Regions from separate parts of the Streptomyces achromogenes genome, predicted to be linked through region 1. Evidence: riboswitches for the same ligand, from Rfam matches in the RefSeq annotation. Region 1 holds a riboswitch; the other holds the start of a gene.
What was found. A riboswitch is a leader RNA that binds a small molecule or an ion and turns the genes downstream of it on or off. The one in region 1 is predicted to bind glycine.

Region 1 (7,289 bases):
CAGGCCCGCGAAGTGGGCCATGTCGACCCACAGGAACGCCTCGACCGCGTCGGCGATGCGGCGGAACTCGGCGAAGTCGAGCTGCCGGGGGTAGGCGGACCAGCCCGCGATGATGACCTTCGGGCGGTGCTCCTTGGCCAGGCGCTCGACCTCCGCCATGTCGACCAGGCCGGCGTCGTCGACGTGGTAGGCGACCACGTCGAACTGCTTGCCGGAGAAGTTGAGCCGCATGCCGTGGGTGAGGTGGCCGCCGTGGGCAAGATCGAGACCGAGGATGGTGTCGCCGGGCTGGGCGAGGGCGAACAGCGCGGCCTGGTTCGCCGAGGCGCCGGAATGCGGCTGGACGTTGGCGTACTCGGCGCCGAAGAGGTCCTTGAGGCGGTCGATGGCGATCTGCTCGGTGACGTCGACGTGCTCGCAGCCGCCGTAGTAGCGGCGGCCGGGGTAGCCCTCGGCGTACTTGTTGGTCAGGACCGAGCCCTGGGCCTCCATGACCGCGAGCGGCGCGAAGTTCTCCGAGGCGATCATCTCGAGCGTGGACTGCTGGCGGTGCAGTTCGGCGTCGACCGCGGCCGCGATCTCCGGGTCGAGCTCGTGCAGGGACGTGTTCAGGACGGACATGCGACTACGACTCCTCAGCCGGCGGTGTAGGCGGTGTACTCGTCGGCGGAGAGCAGATCGTCCGGCTCGCCCGTGACGCGTACCTTGAACAGCCACCCGCCCTCGAAGGGGGCGGAGTTCACCAGCGCCGGGTCGTCGACGACGTCCTGGTTGACCTCGGTGATCTCACCGGAGACCGGGGCGTACAGCTCGCTGACCGACTTGGTCGACTCCAGCTCGCCGCAGGACTCGCCCGCGGCCACCGTGGCGCCGGCCTCCGGGAGCTGGACGAAGACCACGTCACCGAGCGCGTTGGCCGCGTGCTCCGTGATGCCGACCGTCGAGACGCCGTCCTCGGCGACCGACAGCCACTCGTGCTCCTTGCTGTAACGCAGCTGCTGGGGGTTGCTCATGGCCTGAATTCTCCTGTACGCGGGGGAGTGCTGATGAAGGGGGGACGGTCCCGGGCACGGGTGAGCAGCGCGAAGGTGCGCGGTGTCACCTGCGGCCCGGGGGCCCAGTGTCTACTTCTGGCGCTTGTAGAAGGGCAGCGCCACGACCTCGTACGGCTCGTGACTGCCCCGGATGTCCACGCCCACGCCCGGGGTGCCCGGCGCGGCGTGCGCGGCGTCGACGTACGCCATCGCGATCGGCTTGCCCAGCGTCGGGGACGGCGCCCCGGAGGTGACCTCGCCGATCACCTCGCCGCCCGAAACGACGGCGTACCCGGCGCGCGGTACGCGGCGGCCCTCGGCGACCAGGCCGACCAGGACGCGCGGCGGCTGCCGCTCGGCCAGCGCCGCCGCCTCGGCGAGCGCCGCACGCCCGACGAAGTCGCCCTCCTTCTCGAACTTCACCACGCGCCCGAGGCCCGCGTCGAAGGGGGTGAGGGAGAGGCTCAGCTCGTGCCCGTACAGCGGCATGCCCGCCTCCAGGCGCAGCGTGTCCCGGCAGGACAGACCGCAGGGGACCAGCCCGACGCCCTCGCCGGCCTTGGTCAGCGCCTGCCACAGCTCGACGGCGTGCTCCGGCTTCACGAACAGCTCGAAGCCGTCCTCGCCGGTGTAGCCGGTGCGCGCGATGAGCGCGGGGACGCCGGCGACGGTGCCCGGCAGGCCCGCGTAGTACTTCAGGCCTTCCAGGTCGGCGTCGGTGAGGGCCGTGAGGATGCCGGGGGACTCAGGCCCCTGGACGGCGATCAGGGCGTAGGCGTCACGGTCGTCGCGGACCTCGACGTCGAACTCCTCGGCCAGGTTGCCCAACTCGTTCAGGACGTTCTGAGCGTTGGAGGCGTTGGAGACGATCATGTACTCGGCCTCGGCCAGCCGGTACACGATGAGGTCGTCGAGGATGCCGCCGTCCTCGGCGCAGATCATGGTGTAGCGGGCGCGGCCCACGCCCACCGCGGCGAGGTCGCCCACCAGGGCGAAGTTCAGGAACTCGGCCGCCTCCGGGCCGGTCACCGTGATCTCGCCCATGTGCGAGAGGTCGAAGAGCCCGGCCCGGGTGCGGACGGCGAGATGCTCGTCGCGTTCGGAGCCGTAGCGCAGGGGCATGTCCCAGCCGGCGAAGTCGGTCATCGTCGCGCCGAGCGAGCGATGCAGGGCGTCGAGCGCGGTGTGACGGGGTGCGGTACTGCTCATCGGTCGTTCGTCTCCCAAGGCGACGGGGCCCCTCCCGCGCGAACGTGAGCCGGGCGCGTGGGGGGACGGCGAGGTCGTTCCTCCCCATCTGTCATCGGAACCTGAGAGGTTCGCCATGACCACCGCTGCGAGCGGGGGCGGGACATGGCTTGCACCGTGGGTGGGACCGCCGGCGACGGCGGCCCGCTTTTCAGATGTGCCTCGCCCGCGCGGTAACGGGGCCTGAGAGATTCAAGGGAGGGACTTGCTCCTTCGGCGCCCCAGCGGAACTGCTGCTGAGGACTCTCCCGCGCGGATTCAAACGGCCGGTATGCAGTTGGCGCGGCCATCATCGCACGGCCCGCCCCCGTCGTGGCAGGCCGGATCTGTAACCGGCTTGTGTCGCTATGCGCACGAAAACGCGAGGCGCCGCGCATTACCTTCTCTTTACGCTCGACGGGGATGAGCACTATCTGGCCCCAGGGGAGGACGATCACGGTGAAGAGGACGACCTCGGCGAGGACCACGGCCTTCGCGGCCGGCTCCGGGATCGCGCTGCCCGCGCAGCCCGGCGCCCGTACCCGGGAGGCGTGCTCCCGGCAGCCCGCGCCCGTCGTCCGCGATCTGCGCGAGCGGGCCGGCCGCAGTCCGCACGGCCTGCTCTTCGGCCCGCGTGACCTGGTCGTGGTCACCGGTCTGCCCGGCAGCGGCAAGTCCACCCTGATGAAGCGCGCGGTGCCCGGCGTGCGCATCGACTCCCAGGACACCCGCGACCGCTGGGACGCCCGGATGCCCCGCCTCCTGCCCTACGCCCTCTACCGGCCGCTGGTCCGCCTCGCCCACTACGCCGGACTGCGCCGGGCCCTGCGCGGCGGCGGGGGCGTCGTGGTGCACGACTGCGGCACCCAGGCCTGGGTCCGCGACTGGCTGGCCCGCGCGGCCCGCCGCCGCGGCGGCGCCCTGCACCTGATCGTTCTCGACGTCGGCGCGGACGCGGCCCTGCGGGGCCAGCGCGAGCGCGGCCGAGGCGTCTCGCGGTACGCGTTCCTGCGGCACCGCCGGGCCGCCGCCCGGCTCCTGCGGTCGGTGGAGAAGGGCCGGCTGCCCGAGGGGTGCGGCTCCGCGGTCCTGCTCGACCGGCCCGCCGCCGACGTCCTGCGGCGGATCGGCTTCACGGGCTGAGGTCCGTCGGCCTCACGGGCAGCGGCGGGGCCGTCGGCACCCGCTAGCCTTTCAGTCACAGCAGAGTGAGCGGTTCTTAGCAGGCGGTAGGCAGATGGACTTCCCCCCGGCGGACTTCCCCGCGGACTTCCCGGCGCAGGCGCACCCCCATTCGCACGGCGGATGGCCCGGCAACGAGCTGGAGGAGGTGCTCTCCGCCTCCCTCGGCATGCCGGGAGCCGGCGGCCGGATCGTGGAGGTGCTCGGCCGCAGCTTCGTCTGGGTGCCGCTCCCCGGCGGCGGCGGCCCGCACAGCGGCCCCCTCGACCTGCCCACGATGGAACTCGACGGCCAGGTGTACGTGCCGGTCTTCAGCTCCGAGGAGCAGTTCCGCCAGGTCGTCGGCTCGCACATGTCGTTCACCGTCGCGCCGGCCGTGGAGTTCGCGCGGGGGCTGCCGCCGCAGGCGGGCATCCTCGTCAACCCCGACGGCATGGTCGGCGTCCCGCTGCCGCCGCCCGCCGTGGCCGAGCTGTGCCGGGCCGGCCGCACCCCGCTGGACGGCCCGGCCACCGGCGGCCGGGTCCGCCTCTACGAGCCGGACTGGCAGGACGACCCGATGGACTTCCTGGCCGCGGCCTGCGCGGAGTTCGAGGCCGTCGGCGTGGTCCGCACCGCCCGCCGCTGCCTGGCCGCGATCGAGACGGCGGACCCGGTGATGTTCGTGGGCGTCGAGCTCTCCCAGTGGGAGGGCGACCTGCGCGCGCTGCCCCTGGAAGCCCTCGGCAGGGCCCTGACGACGGCGGCCGTGCCCTGGCCGGTCAACCTGGTCCTCCTCGACGTCGCCCAGGATCCGGTGGGCGACTGGATGAAGGAGCGGGTCCGCCCCTTCTACTCCAGGCTTCACTAGACAGGTCCTGGCCGTGGGGCCGGGAAGCGGGCCGTCCGGCGAGGCACGGGGCCCGCGCTCTCCTCTGCTCGACCGGGCGGAGCGCCTAAGCTGGACTCCGACGCGGGGCAACTTCTCGAAGGGGCGATAAAAAGTGAGCGCTGGCACTGCCGCGACCGGCTCGGTCGAGCACATGCTGCGCCAGGTCACGCCCGGGCGCTACGACACCTACGAGGCGCTCCTGCGCGCGCTCGCGACTTCCTCCTCGGGCCGGCTCTGGATGCTGCTGTGGCACGGGCAGGCCGGCTCCCCGGACGCCCAGTACGGCAACATGGAGGTCGAAGGGCACGGCTACGCGCCCTGTGTGACGTCCGCCCAGGAGCTCAGCGCCAGCGGCTGGAACCGGTCGTACGAGGTGGTCGACGGGCTGGACGTGGCCCGGACCCTCTTTCCCGACCACTACGGCCTCTGGCTGAACCCGCACGCCCCCGGCGGCGGCGTCGGCATCCCGTGGCTGGACCTGCGCCGGATCGCCACCGGCCTGGAGCGCCAGCCCGCCGGGCCGCTCCGGCTGTCCGAACCCGCCATCGAGATCTCGCAGTTCTACGCGCTGCTCGCGCAGAACGCCCACCGCGCCCAGGCGGTCCGCACATTGCGCCGGGCCTGGGTGCAGCCGGCGCTCGGCGCGCCCTACCTGGCCATCGGGCTGGACGTGTACGACTCCTCCCCGCCGGCCGTGGACGCCGTGCGGACGATGATGCAGCAGTCCATCGGCGCGGTGCCGGACGGGCTGCCGGTCTCCACGGTCGCGATGACCGACGACTACGACCCCGTCGTGATGTGGATGCGCGCCAACGCCCGCCCGTTCTACGACCGCGAGGCGCACGCCCCCGCTCCGGCCCAGGGACCGGGCAGCGGCTACGGCTTCCCGGGCCCGCGTCCCTACTGACCCGCACGCCCGCCCGACGGCACGCACGGCACGCTCGGTCACGGGTGCGGCCCGGTCACGAGGCCGGCGCGGTCACGAGGCCGGCCCGACCGCTGATCGGCCGGCCCGGCCGCTGATCGGCCGGCCCGGCCGCTGATCGCCCGTCAGACGCGCACGCGGCCTCGCGCCGGGGCCTGATGTGTTCCGGTTCTTCCGTGATGTGACGCCGGGCACACGTGAAGCGCGTGGTGCCGCTCTCCGGAAGTCGGACCGTGGCGTTCGGGTAACGGAATGTGCAGGTCGGCATCACGGTTACGCATACTTTCTCCGTCAGATCTGGCGTGTGATCGCGCATGCGTTGAAGACTCGCCTCTCAGACGCGAGGTCGTCGATCCTGTGAGCGAGTGCCCATCGGCAGCAATCCGGGGTCAACTGGACAGTTGGGCCGCACTCATCGGCGCCGGCCGCGTAGCAGGCAGTAAGTGAACCAAGCCGCCGACAGCGGCGGACAAAGGCCGGTCACCGCCGGCGAGAGGGGTCGGGTCACCGTGACCGCACCGATCGAGACCACCGGGTCGGCAACCGAGGTGCAGCCCGAGGCTGTACTCGCGGGTGTCGAGAAGGGGCAGATCGAGGGCCGTTCCCTGGGGCAGATCGCCTGGTCCCGCTTCAAGAAGGACAAGGTCGCCGTGGCCGGCGGGGTCATCGTGATCCTGCTGATCGTGCTCGCGCTCCTCTCGCGTCCGATCCAGGCCCTGTTCGGCCTGGACCCCAACGCCTTCAACCAGGACCTGATCGACCCCAACACGTCGATCCCCCAAGGGGACTTCGGCGGCATGAGCTGGGAGCACCCGCTCGGCGTGGACCCCAAGTTCGGGCGGGACATCGCCACCCGCATCCTCGAGGGCTCCTGGGTGTCGCTGGTCGTGGCCTTCGGGGCGACGATCCTGTCGAACACCATCGGCGCGGTCCTCGGCGTGGTCGCCGGCTACTACGGCGGGCGGGTCGACTCGATCATCAGCCGGCTGATGGACACGTTCCTCGCCTTCCCCCTCCTGCTCTTCGCCATCGCCATCTCCGCCACGCTGCAGGGCGGCGCGTTCGGCATGGAGGGTCTGCCGCTCCACATCAGCGTGCTCATCTTCGTCATCGGCTTCTTCAACTGGCCTTATCTGGGACGCATCGTCCGGGGCCAGACGCTGGCCCTGCGGGAACGCGAGTTCGTGGACGCGTCGCGGGGGATGGGCGCAAGGGGGCCGTACATCCTGTTCCGGGAGCTGCTGCCCAACCTGGTCGGCCCGATCATCGTCTACTCGACGCTGCTCATCCCGACCAACATCCTCTTCGAGGCCAGCCTGAGCTTCCTGGGCGTCGGCATCCAGCCCCCGCAGGCGTCGTGGGGCGGCATGCTCAAGGAGGCGGTCACCTACTACCAGGTCGATCCGCAGTTCATGATCGTGCCCGGTCTCGCCATCTTCGTGACCGTGCTGGCGTTCAACCTGCTCGGCGACGGTCTCCGTGACGCTCTCGACCCGCGCAGCCGCTGACGTGCAGCCGCAGCGAGAGTCCGACAGATTTCCATCAACAAAGGGGAAGCAGACCATCATGCGAAGGTCAGGGCTGGCCGCGATTGCGGCCATCGGCAGTGTGAGCCTGTTGCTCGCCGGTTGCAGCAAGGCCGATGACAACAACACGGACAAGGGCGGCAAGTCCGCCGGGGCCGACGCGGCCACGAAGGGCGTCGTCAACGCGTCCACCCAGAAGGGTGGGACGGTCACGTACGAGTACTCCGACGTGCCGGACTCCTTCGACCCGGGCAACACGTACTACGCGTACATGTACAACCTCAGCCGCGTCTACGCGCGTCCGCTGATGACCTTCCAGCCCGGCGCGGGCGAGGAGGGCAACAAGCTGGTCCCCGACCTCGCGGCGAGCGCCGGCGTGCCCAGCGACGGCGGCAAGACCTGGACGTACAAGCTGCGGACCGGCCTGAAGTACCAGGACGGCACGGCGATCACGTCCAAGGACGTCAAGTACGCCGTCGAGCGCTCCAACTTCGCGCGTGACGTGCTGTCCCTCGGCCCGAACT
Region 2 (7,289 bases), 4.4 Mb from region 1:
ACCTACCGGCAGCTGGACTACTGGGCGCGCACCGGGCTCGTCGAGCCGAGCGTGCGGCCCGCGCACGGGTCCGGCAGCCAGCGTCTCTACAGCTTCCGCGACGTCGTCGTCCTGAAGATCGTCAAGAGGTTCCTCGACACCGGGGTGTCGCTGCAGAACATCCGCAGCGCCGTGCAGCATCTGCGGGAGCGCGGGTTCAGCGATCTGGAGCGGATGACGCTGATGAGCGACGGCGCGACGGTGTACGAGTGCACCTCGCCGGACGAGGTCCACACGCTGCTCCAGGGCGGTCAGGGGGTCTTCGGGATCGCCGTGGGCGTGGTGTGGCGGGACGTCGAGAGCGCGCTGTCGCAGCTGCACGGGGAGCGCGTCGACACCGGCGAGACGCTCGTCGGGCCCAATCCGGCGGACGAGCTGGCACGCAGGCGCAACCGGGCCGTCTGACGCGGCCTCCCGGGCGCGAGGGCGGTCGTACGACGTCGTTGTCAGTGGTGTGGTGCAGCATCGGACATGTGAGAAACGCGCCCACGATCCTGCATCTCGACATGGATGCCTTCTTCGCCCAGGCGGAGCAGGCATCCAAGCCGAGCCTGCGCGGGAAGGCCGTGGTCGTGGGAGGCCTCGGGCCCCGCGGTGTGGTCGCGACGGCCTCCTACGAGGCACGGGTCTTCGGGGTCCACTCGGCGATGCCGATGGCCCAGGCGCGCAGGCTGGCACCGAACGCCGCTTACCTCGTGCCCCGGTTCGCCTTCTACCGGTCGATCAGCGAGCAGGTCATGGCGCTGCTGAGGGCGTTGTCGCCGCTGGTGGAGCCGCTGAGCCTGGACGAGGCCTTCGTGGACCTGGAGGCGGGCGAGGCGGCCTGGGACAGGGATTCCGCACGGCTCGCCGGCGTCAGACTGCGCACGGACATACGGGCCGTCACCGGTCTCACGGGTTCGGTGGGACTGGCCTCCTGCAAGATGCTCGCGAAGATCGCCTCGGAGGAGGCGAAACCCGACGGCCTGGTGCTCATCGAGCCGGGCACCGAGCGGCAGCTGCTCGGGCCCATGCCGGTGCGGACGCTGCCGGGGGTGGGCCCTGCCACGGGGGACCATCTGCGGCGGGCCGGGATCACCACGGTCGACGAGATCGCCGAGGCGGGTGAGGACGAGCTGGTGCGGCTGCTGGGCAAGGCGCACGGGCATGCCCTCCACGCCATGGCGCTGGCACGCGACGACCGGCCCGTGGTGGCCGAGCGGGAGACCAAGTCCGTCTCGGTCGAGGACACGTACGACGTGGACATCCACGACCGGGTCCGGGTGGGGCTGGAGGTCCAGCGGCTCGCGGACCGGTGTGTGCGCAGGCTCCGGGAGGCCGGTCTGTCGGGCCGGACCATCGTGCTGAAGGTGCGCCGCTACGACTTCTCGACGCTCACCCGGTCCGAGACGCTGCGCGGGCCCACGGACGATCCGGCGGTGATCAGGGAAGCGGCGGCCCGGTTGCTGGACTCCGTCGACACCACGGGCGGGGTGCGGCTGCTCGGGGTGGGCGTCAGCGGTCTGGCGGACTTCACGCAGGAGGACCTGTTCGCGCAGGCCGCGGAGGCGCGGGCGGACGAGTCCGCGGCCGGGCCCGTGGAGGAGCCCGCCGCCGAGGAGTCGGCGCCGGCCCACGCCGCTGTCCACGCCGAGCATCAGTGGCGTCCGGGGCACGACGTGCGGCATGCCGAGCTCGGACACGGGTGGGTGCAGGGCAGTGGGCTGGGCCGGGTCACGGTGCGGTTCGAGACGCCGGAGTCGGAGCCGGGCCGGGTGCGCACGTTCCGCACCGACGATCCGCGGTTGGCTCCGGCGGACCCGCTGCCGCTGGTGCGGCGAAGACCGGGAGAGGACGAGGAGGCGGAGGCGGCGGGCGGCACGCGGGAACTCTCGGTGGCGCCGGACAGCGGCACGGAGTGAGGCTGTCCGAGGTTCAGGAGCTGTCGGCTGCGGGAGTCAGCTTTCGTCCGTGCCCGCCAGACGGCCGAAATCGTGGTCGGGCAGCGGGGGAGGGGCCGCCACGTCCAGACCGTAGTGGTGGTAGAGCTGGAGTTCCTGCTCCGGGGAGAGATGGCGGCCCACGCCGAAGTCGGGGGCGTCCTTGATCAGCGCGCGGTCGAACGGGATGTGCAGGGTCCCCTCGACCAGCTCGCTGGGCTCCAGGGGGACGAAGGCGTCACGGGAGAACAGGCCCGTGCGGATGGCGGCCCACTCCGGTACACCGGTCGCGTCGTCGAGGTAGACCTCGTCGACGGTGCCTATCTTCGCCCCGTTGCGGTCGAACGCCTTGCGGCCGATCAGGTTGCGCGGATCGATGTCGGTCTGCACGGGCCCTCCTCTTGGTCGCAGCTCGTCCGTAAGGACTACAAAAGAGCACATCGGGGCGAGCGGCCACTCGAGAGGCCCGTTGACCTCGCTGGTAGTCTGACAAAGGCTGCTGACCCCGTGCGGGAGAGTCCTCCGGAGACCACCGGAGGCGCCGAAGGAGCAAATCCTCCCCGGAATCTCTCAGGCTCACGTACCGCACGGACGAGGTCACTCTGGAAAGCAGGGCGGGTGCCGACGGCGTCGACGGTGTCCGCTCTCACCGACGGTGAAAGCCGGTCGTCCGCTGGCGGCCGGTGAAGCTCTCAGGTTGAGATGACAGAGGGGGAGGCCGTCCGGGTACCCGCCGTGGTGACCCTCGAAGGTCGTGTCAGACCAGGAGGCCTCCGTAATGACCGCCCACCGCATTCCGCTCTCCGAGCTCGAGCAGGGAATCCCCTTCGAGCAGCGCCACATCGGGCCCGACCACGAGGCGATGGCCAAGATGCTCGCGCACGTCGGCTACGGCTCGCTCGACGAGCTCACCGCCGCCGCGGTCCCTGACGTGATCAAGAACGCCGACGCGCTGGACCTGCCGGGCGCCCGCACCGAGGCCGAGGTGCTGGCCGAGCTGCGCTCGCTGGCCGACCGCAACCAGGTGCTCGCCCCGATGATCGGCCTCGGCTACTACGGCACCTTCACGCCGCCCGTCATCCTGCGCAACGTCATGGAGAACCCGGCCTGGTACACCGCCTACACGCCGTACCAGCCGGAGATCTCCCAGGGCCGGCTGGAGGCGCTGCTGAACTTCCAGACGATGGTCGCCGACCTGACGGGTCTGCCGACCTCGGGCGCGTCGCTGCTCGACGAGGGCACGGCGGCCGCCGAGGCGATGGCGCTGTCACGGCGTATGGGGAAGAACAAGAAGGGCCTCTTCCTCATCGACGCGGACGCGCTGCCGCAGACCATCGCCGTGATCGAGACGCGTGCCGAGCCGACCGGCGTCGAGGTCGTCGTCGCCGATCTGAGCGGCGGCATTCCGGCGGAGATCGCGGAGCGCGAGATCAACGGCGTGCTCGTCCAGTACCCCGGTGCGTCCGGCGCCGTGCGGGACCTGAAGGCGCTCATCGACCAGGCGCACGGGCTCGGCGCGCTCGTCACCGTCGCCGCGGACCTGCTCGCGCTGACGCTGCTGAAGTCGCCCGGTGAGCTGGGTGCGGACATCGCGGTCGGCACCACCCAGCGGTTCGGTGTGCCGATGGGCTTCGGGGGGCCGCACGCCGGCTACATGGCGGTGCACGAGAAGTTCGCGCGGAGCCTGCCCGGCCGTCTCGTGGGCGTGTCCGTGGACGCGGACGGGAACAAGGCCTACCGGCTCGCACTGCAGACGCGTGAGCAGCACATCAGGCGCGAGAAGGCGACGAGCAACATCTGCACGGCGCAGGTGCTGCTGGCGGTGATGGCCGGGATGTACGCGGTCTACCACGGCCCCGACGGGCTGCGCGCGATCGCCCGGCGCACGCACCGGTACGCCGCGATCATCGCCGCGGGGCTCGAGGCCGGGGGCGTCGAGGTGGTGCACGGGGCGTACTTCGACACGCTGACCGTGCGGGTGCCCGGGAAGGCCGCCGAGGCCGTCGCCGCCGCGCGGGACCGCGGGGTCAACCTGCACCTCGTCGATGCCGACCGGGTGGCGCTCTCCTGTGACGAGACCACCGCGCGTGCCCAGGTCGCCGCGGTCTGGGCGGCCTTCGGCGTGGACGGCGACATCGAGTCGCTCGACGCGGCCGTCGAGGACGCCCTGCCCGCCGGACTGCTGCGGACCGACGACATCCTCACCCACCCCGTCTTCCAGCGGCACCGGTCCGAGACCGCGATGCTGCGCTACCTGCGCAGGCTGGCCGACCGGGACTACGCGCTCGACCGGGGCATGATCCCGCTGGGCTCGTGCACCATGAAGCTCAACGCCACCACCGAGATGGAGCCGGTCACCTGGCCCGAGTTCGGGCAGCTGCACCCCTTCGCCCCCGCCGAGCAGGCCCAGGGCTACCTGACGCTCATCCGGGAGCTCGAGGAGCGGCTCGCGGAGGTCACCGGGTACGACAAGGTGTCCCTGCAGCCGAACGCCGGGTCGCAGGGGGAGCTGGCCGGGCTGCTCGCCGTCCGCGGGTACCACCGGGGCAACGGCGACGCGCAGCGCACCGTGTGCCTCATCCCGTCCTCCGCGCACGGCACGAACGCGGCGAGCGCCGTGATGGCCGGCATGAAGGTCGTCGTCGTGAAGACCGCCGAGGACGGCGAGATCGACGTCGAGGACCTGCGGGCGAAGATCGAGCAGTACCGGGACGAGCTGTCGGTGCTGATGATCACCTACCCGTCCACGCACGGCGTGTTCGAGGAGCACGTCGCCGACATCTGCGCGCAGGTGCACGAGGCCGGCGGGCAGGTGTACGTCGACGGCGCCAACCTCAACGCGCTCGTCGGGCTCGCCAAGCCGGGGCACTTCGGCGGCGACGTCTCGCACCTGAACCTGCACAAGACGTTCTGCATCCCGCACGGCGGTGGCGGCCCGGGCGTCGGGCCGGTGGCCGTCCGGTCGCACCTGGCGCCGTATCTGCCCAACCACCCGCTGCAGCCCGCCGCAGGGCCGGAGACCGGCGTGGGGCCGATCTCGGCGGCGCCGTGGGGCTCCGCGGGCATCCTGCCGATCTCCTGGGCGTACGTGCGGCTGATGGGCGGTGAGGGCCTCAAGCGGGCCACGCAGGTGGCGGTGCTGAGCGCCAACTACGTCGCCAAGCGCCTGGAGCCGCACTACCCGGTGCTCTACAACGGGCCGGGCGGGTTGGTGGCGCACGAGTGCATCATCGACCTGCGGCCGTTGACCAGGGCGACCGGTGTGACGGTGGACGACGTGGCCAAGCGGCTCATCGACTACGGCTTCCACGCGCCGACGATGTCGTTCCCGGTGGCGGGGACGCTGATGATCGAGCCGACCGAGTCCGAGGACCTGATCGAGCTCGACCGGTTCTGCGACGCGATGATCGCGATTCGCGCGGAGATCGAGAAGGTCGGCGCGGGCGTGTGGCCGGCCGACGACAACCCGCTCGCCGGCGCCCCGCACACCGCGGCCGCGCTCGGCGGCGAGTGGGCGCACGCGTACGCGCGTGAGGAGGCGGTCTTCCCCGCCGGGGTGTCCGCCGCCGACAAGTACTGGCCGCCGGTGCGCCGTGTCGACCAGGCCTTCGGCGACCGCAACCTCGTCTGCTCGTGCCCGCCGCTGGACGCGTACGAGGACTGAGCCGGAGCGCGTGTGGGCCCCGTCCGTCGTGGACGGGGCCCCTCGCCGTTCTACGCCGTCGCCAGGGACACCTCGGTCGACTTGATCAGCGCGATGACGTCGGAGCCCACGAACAGACCGAGGTCGGTGGCCGCCTCCCTGGTGATGGCCGCGGTGAGTTCGCCGTCGTCCACCCTGATCCGCACGGCGGCCATGACCGCGCCGAGGGTGAGGCCGGTGATCGTGCCGGGCAACCGGTTGCGGATGGAGAGGCCGGCGACCTGGCCGGTGGAGAGAGAGACCTCCGTCGACTTCACCAGGGCGTGGACGGCGGCACCGGGTGCGAGGGCGAGTTGCTCCGAGGCCTCCAGGGTGATGGCCGCCGTGAGGTGCTGCCCGCCGTCGAGGCGGATCTTCACGAGGGCCATGACCTGGCCGGGGTGGACTGCGGTGACGGTGCCGGGAAGCTGGTTGCGGATGCTCAAGGTCATGGGCGTCAACGGTACGGCCCCAAGGGTTTTTTGGTGCGGATGACCGCTTTGTGCCGCCCCTGGTCACGCTCGGTCGATGTGTACGTTTGTCGACTTCACGCGGGCCGTCGCCTCCATGCCGACCTCGAGTCCGAGTTCCTCGACCGCCTCCCGCGTCAGCAGGGAGACCAGGCGGTGCGGGCCGGCCTGGATCTCCACCTGGGCGGCCACGTCACCCAGTTTGATCGCGGTGACGATGCCGGGGAAGGCGTTGCGGACCGAGGTGTGGGGGGTCTCGTCCTCCGTGCCGTCAGATCGGGCGAGTTCCACGCAGAAGGCGGCGAGGGCCTTGCCGTCCACCAGGCGTCGTCCGGTCTCGTCGCGATGGGTCGCCACGCGGCCGGCGTCCGCCCAGCGGCGCGCGGTGTCGGGGCTGACGCCCAGCAGTCGTGCCGCCTGGCCGATCGTGTAGCTCTGCATGCGGTCACGATAGGGCCGGGAGGCGGCATGGCGGACCGCGGGGGACGGCCTGGCGGGTGCCGGGCGGCATGACGGGGCGGGCGTCGGTCGGTGCCGCGGCGGCGCGGTGTCTCGGTGCCTGACTGCCCGCCCGGTCCGGGGTGGCGAGCCGGAGGGGATCCGGTCGGGGTCGGCTTCCGCCGTGGCCTTCCGGCCCTCGCCCCGTGCCGGGAAGGCTGATCTCGGCCAAGGTGTCGCGTCGGTCTCCACTTCGTAACGTTCGCCGCTTGATCCGAATGTTTCGCTCCCGCTGGAAGCCTCCTCGAGTGGTCCTTCGTGAACAGGCCACCGGATTCTCTGTGTTCAAGGGGTTGCCACCCGTCGGAGGGTGTCTCTAGGGTGCGGCAGCAGCGAACCTTTCTGGATCTGGTTCGAAACTTTCGATCTCTCAAGGAGCGCATGATGGGCGACCCGGCACTCTCCCGCCGAGGCTTCCTGGCGGCCTCCGCCGCGGCCGGTCTGGGCATGACGGCACTGAGCGCCTGCGGCGGCGACTCGGACGGGGGGTCGTCGTCGGGGACGACCACCATCGAGTGGTGGAACATCTCCACCACCCAGCCGACCAAGGACGTGTGGGCCGCCTTGGCCAAGAAGTTCGAGGCGCAGAACCCCAAGGTGAAGGTGAAGATCGTCCAACTGGAGAACGACGCCTACAAGTCGAAGATGACGGCGCTGACCGCTTCCGGGAAGCTCCCCGAC

Region 2: linked by a shared signal. The riboswitch ahead of gcvP (aminomethyl-transferring glycine dehydrogenase) and the one ahead of gcvT (glycine cleavage system aminomethyltransferase GcvT) in region 1 are both predicted to bind glycine.

The regions. Positions count from the first base shown of each region.
Region 1 covers NZ_JAUSYH010000001.1:6,023,159-6,030,447, forward strand. The annotation lists gene glyA (serine hydroxymethyltransferase) at 1-621, opposite strand, end outside; gene gcvH (glycine cleavage system protein GcvH) at 636-1,013, opposite strand; gene gcvT (glycine cleavage system aminomethyltransferase GcvT) at 1,125-2,243, opposite strand; glycine riboswitch at 2,322-2,443, opposite strand; glycine riboswitch at 2,444-2,543, opposite strand; gene QF032_RS27170 (AAA family ATPase) at 2,685-3,404, shown strand; gene QF032_RS27175 (enhanced serine sensitivity protein SseB) at 3,499-4,293, shown strand; gene QF032_RS27180 (enhanced serine sensitivity protein SseB C-terminal domain-containing protein) at 4,466-5,221, shown strand; gene QF032_RS27185 (ABC transporter permease) at 5,749-6,747, shown strand; gene QF032_RS27190 (ABC transporter substrate-binding protein) at 6,806-7,289, shown strand, end outside.
Region 2 covers NZ_JAUSYH010000001.1:1,645,305-1,652,593, reverse strand. The annotation lists gene QF032_RS07480 (MerR family transcriptional regulator) at 1-444, shown strand, start outside; gene QF032_RS07475 (DNA polymerase IV) at 513-1,940, shown strand; gene QF032_RS07470 (PRC-barrel domain-containing protein) at 1,977-2,348, opposite strand; glycine riboswitch at 2,459-2,554, shown strand; gene gcvP (aminomethyl-transferring glycine dehydrogenase) at 2,737-5,622, shown strand; gene QF032_RS07460 (TOBE domain-containing protein) at 5,673-6,092, opposite strand; gene QF032_RS07455 (TOBE domain-containing protein) at 6,156-6,551, opposite strand; gene QF032_RS07450 (extracellular solute-binding protein) at 6,993-7,289, shown strand, end outside.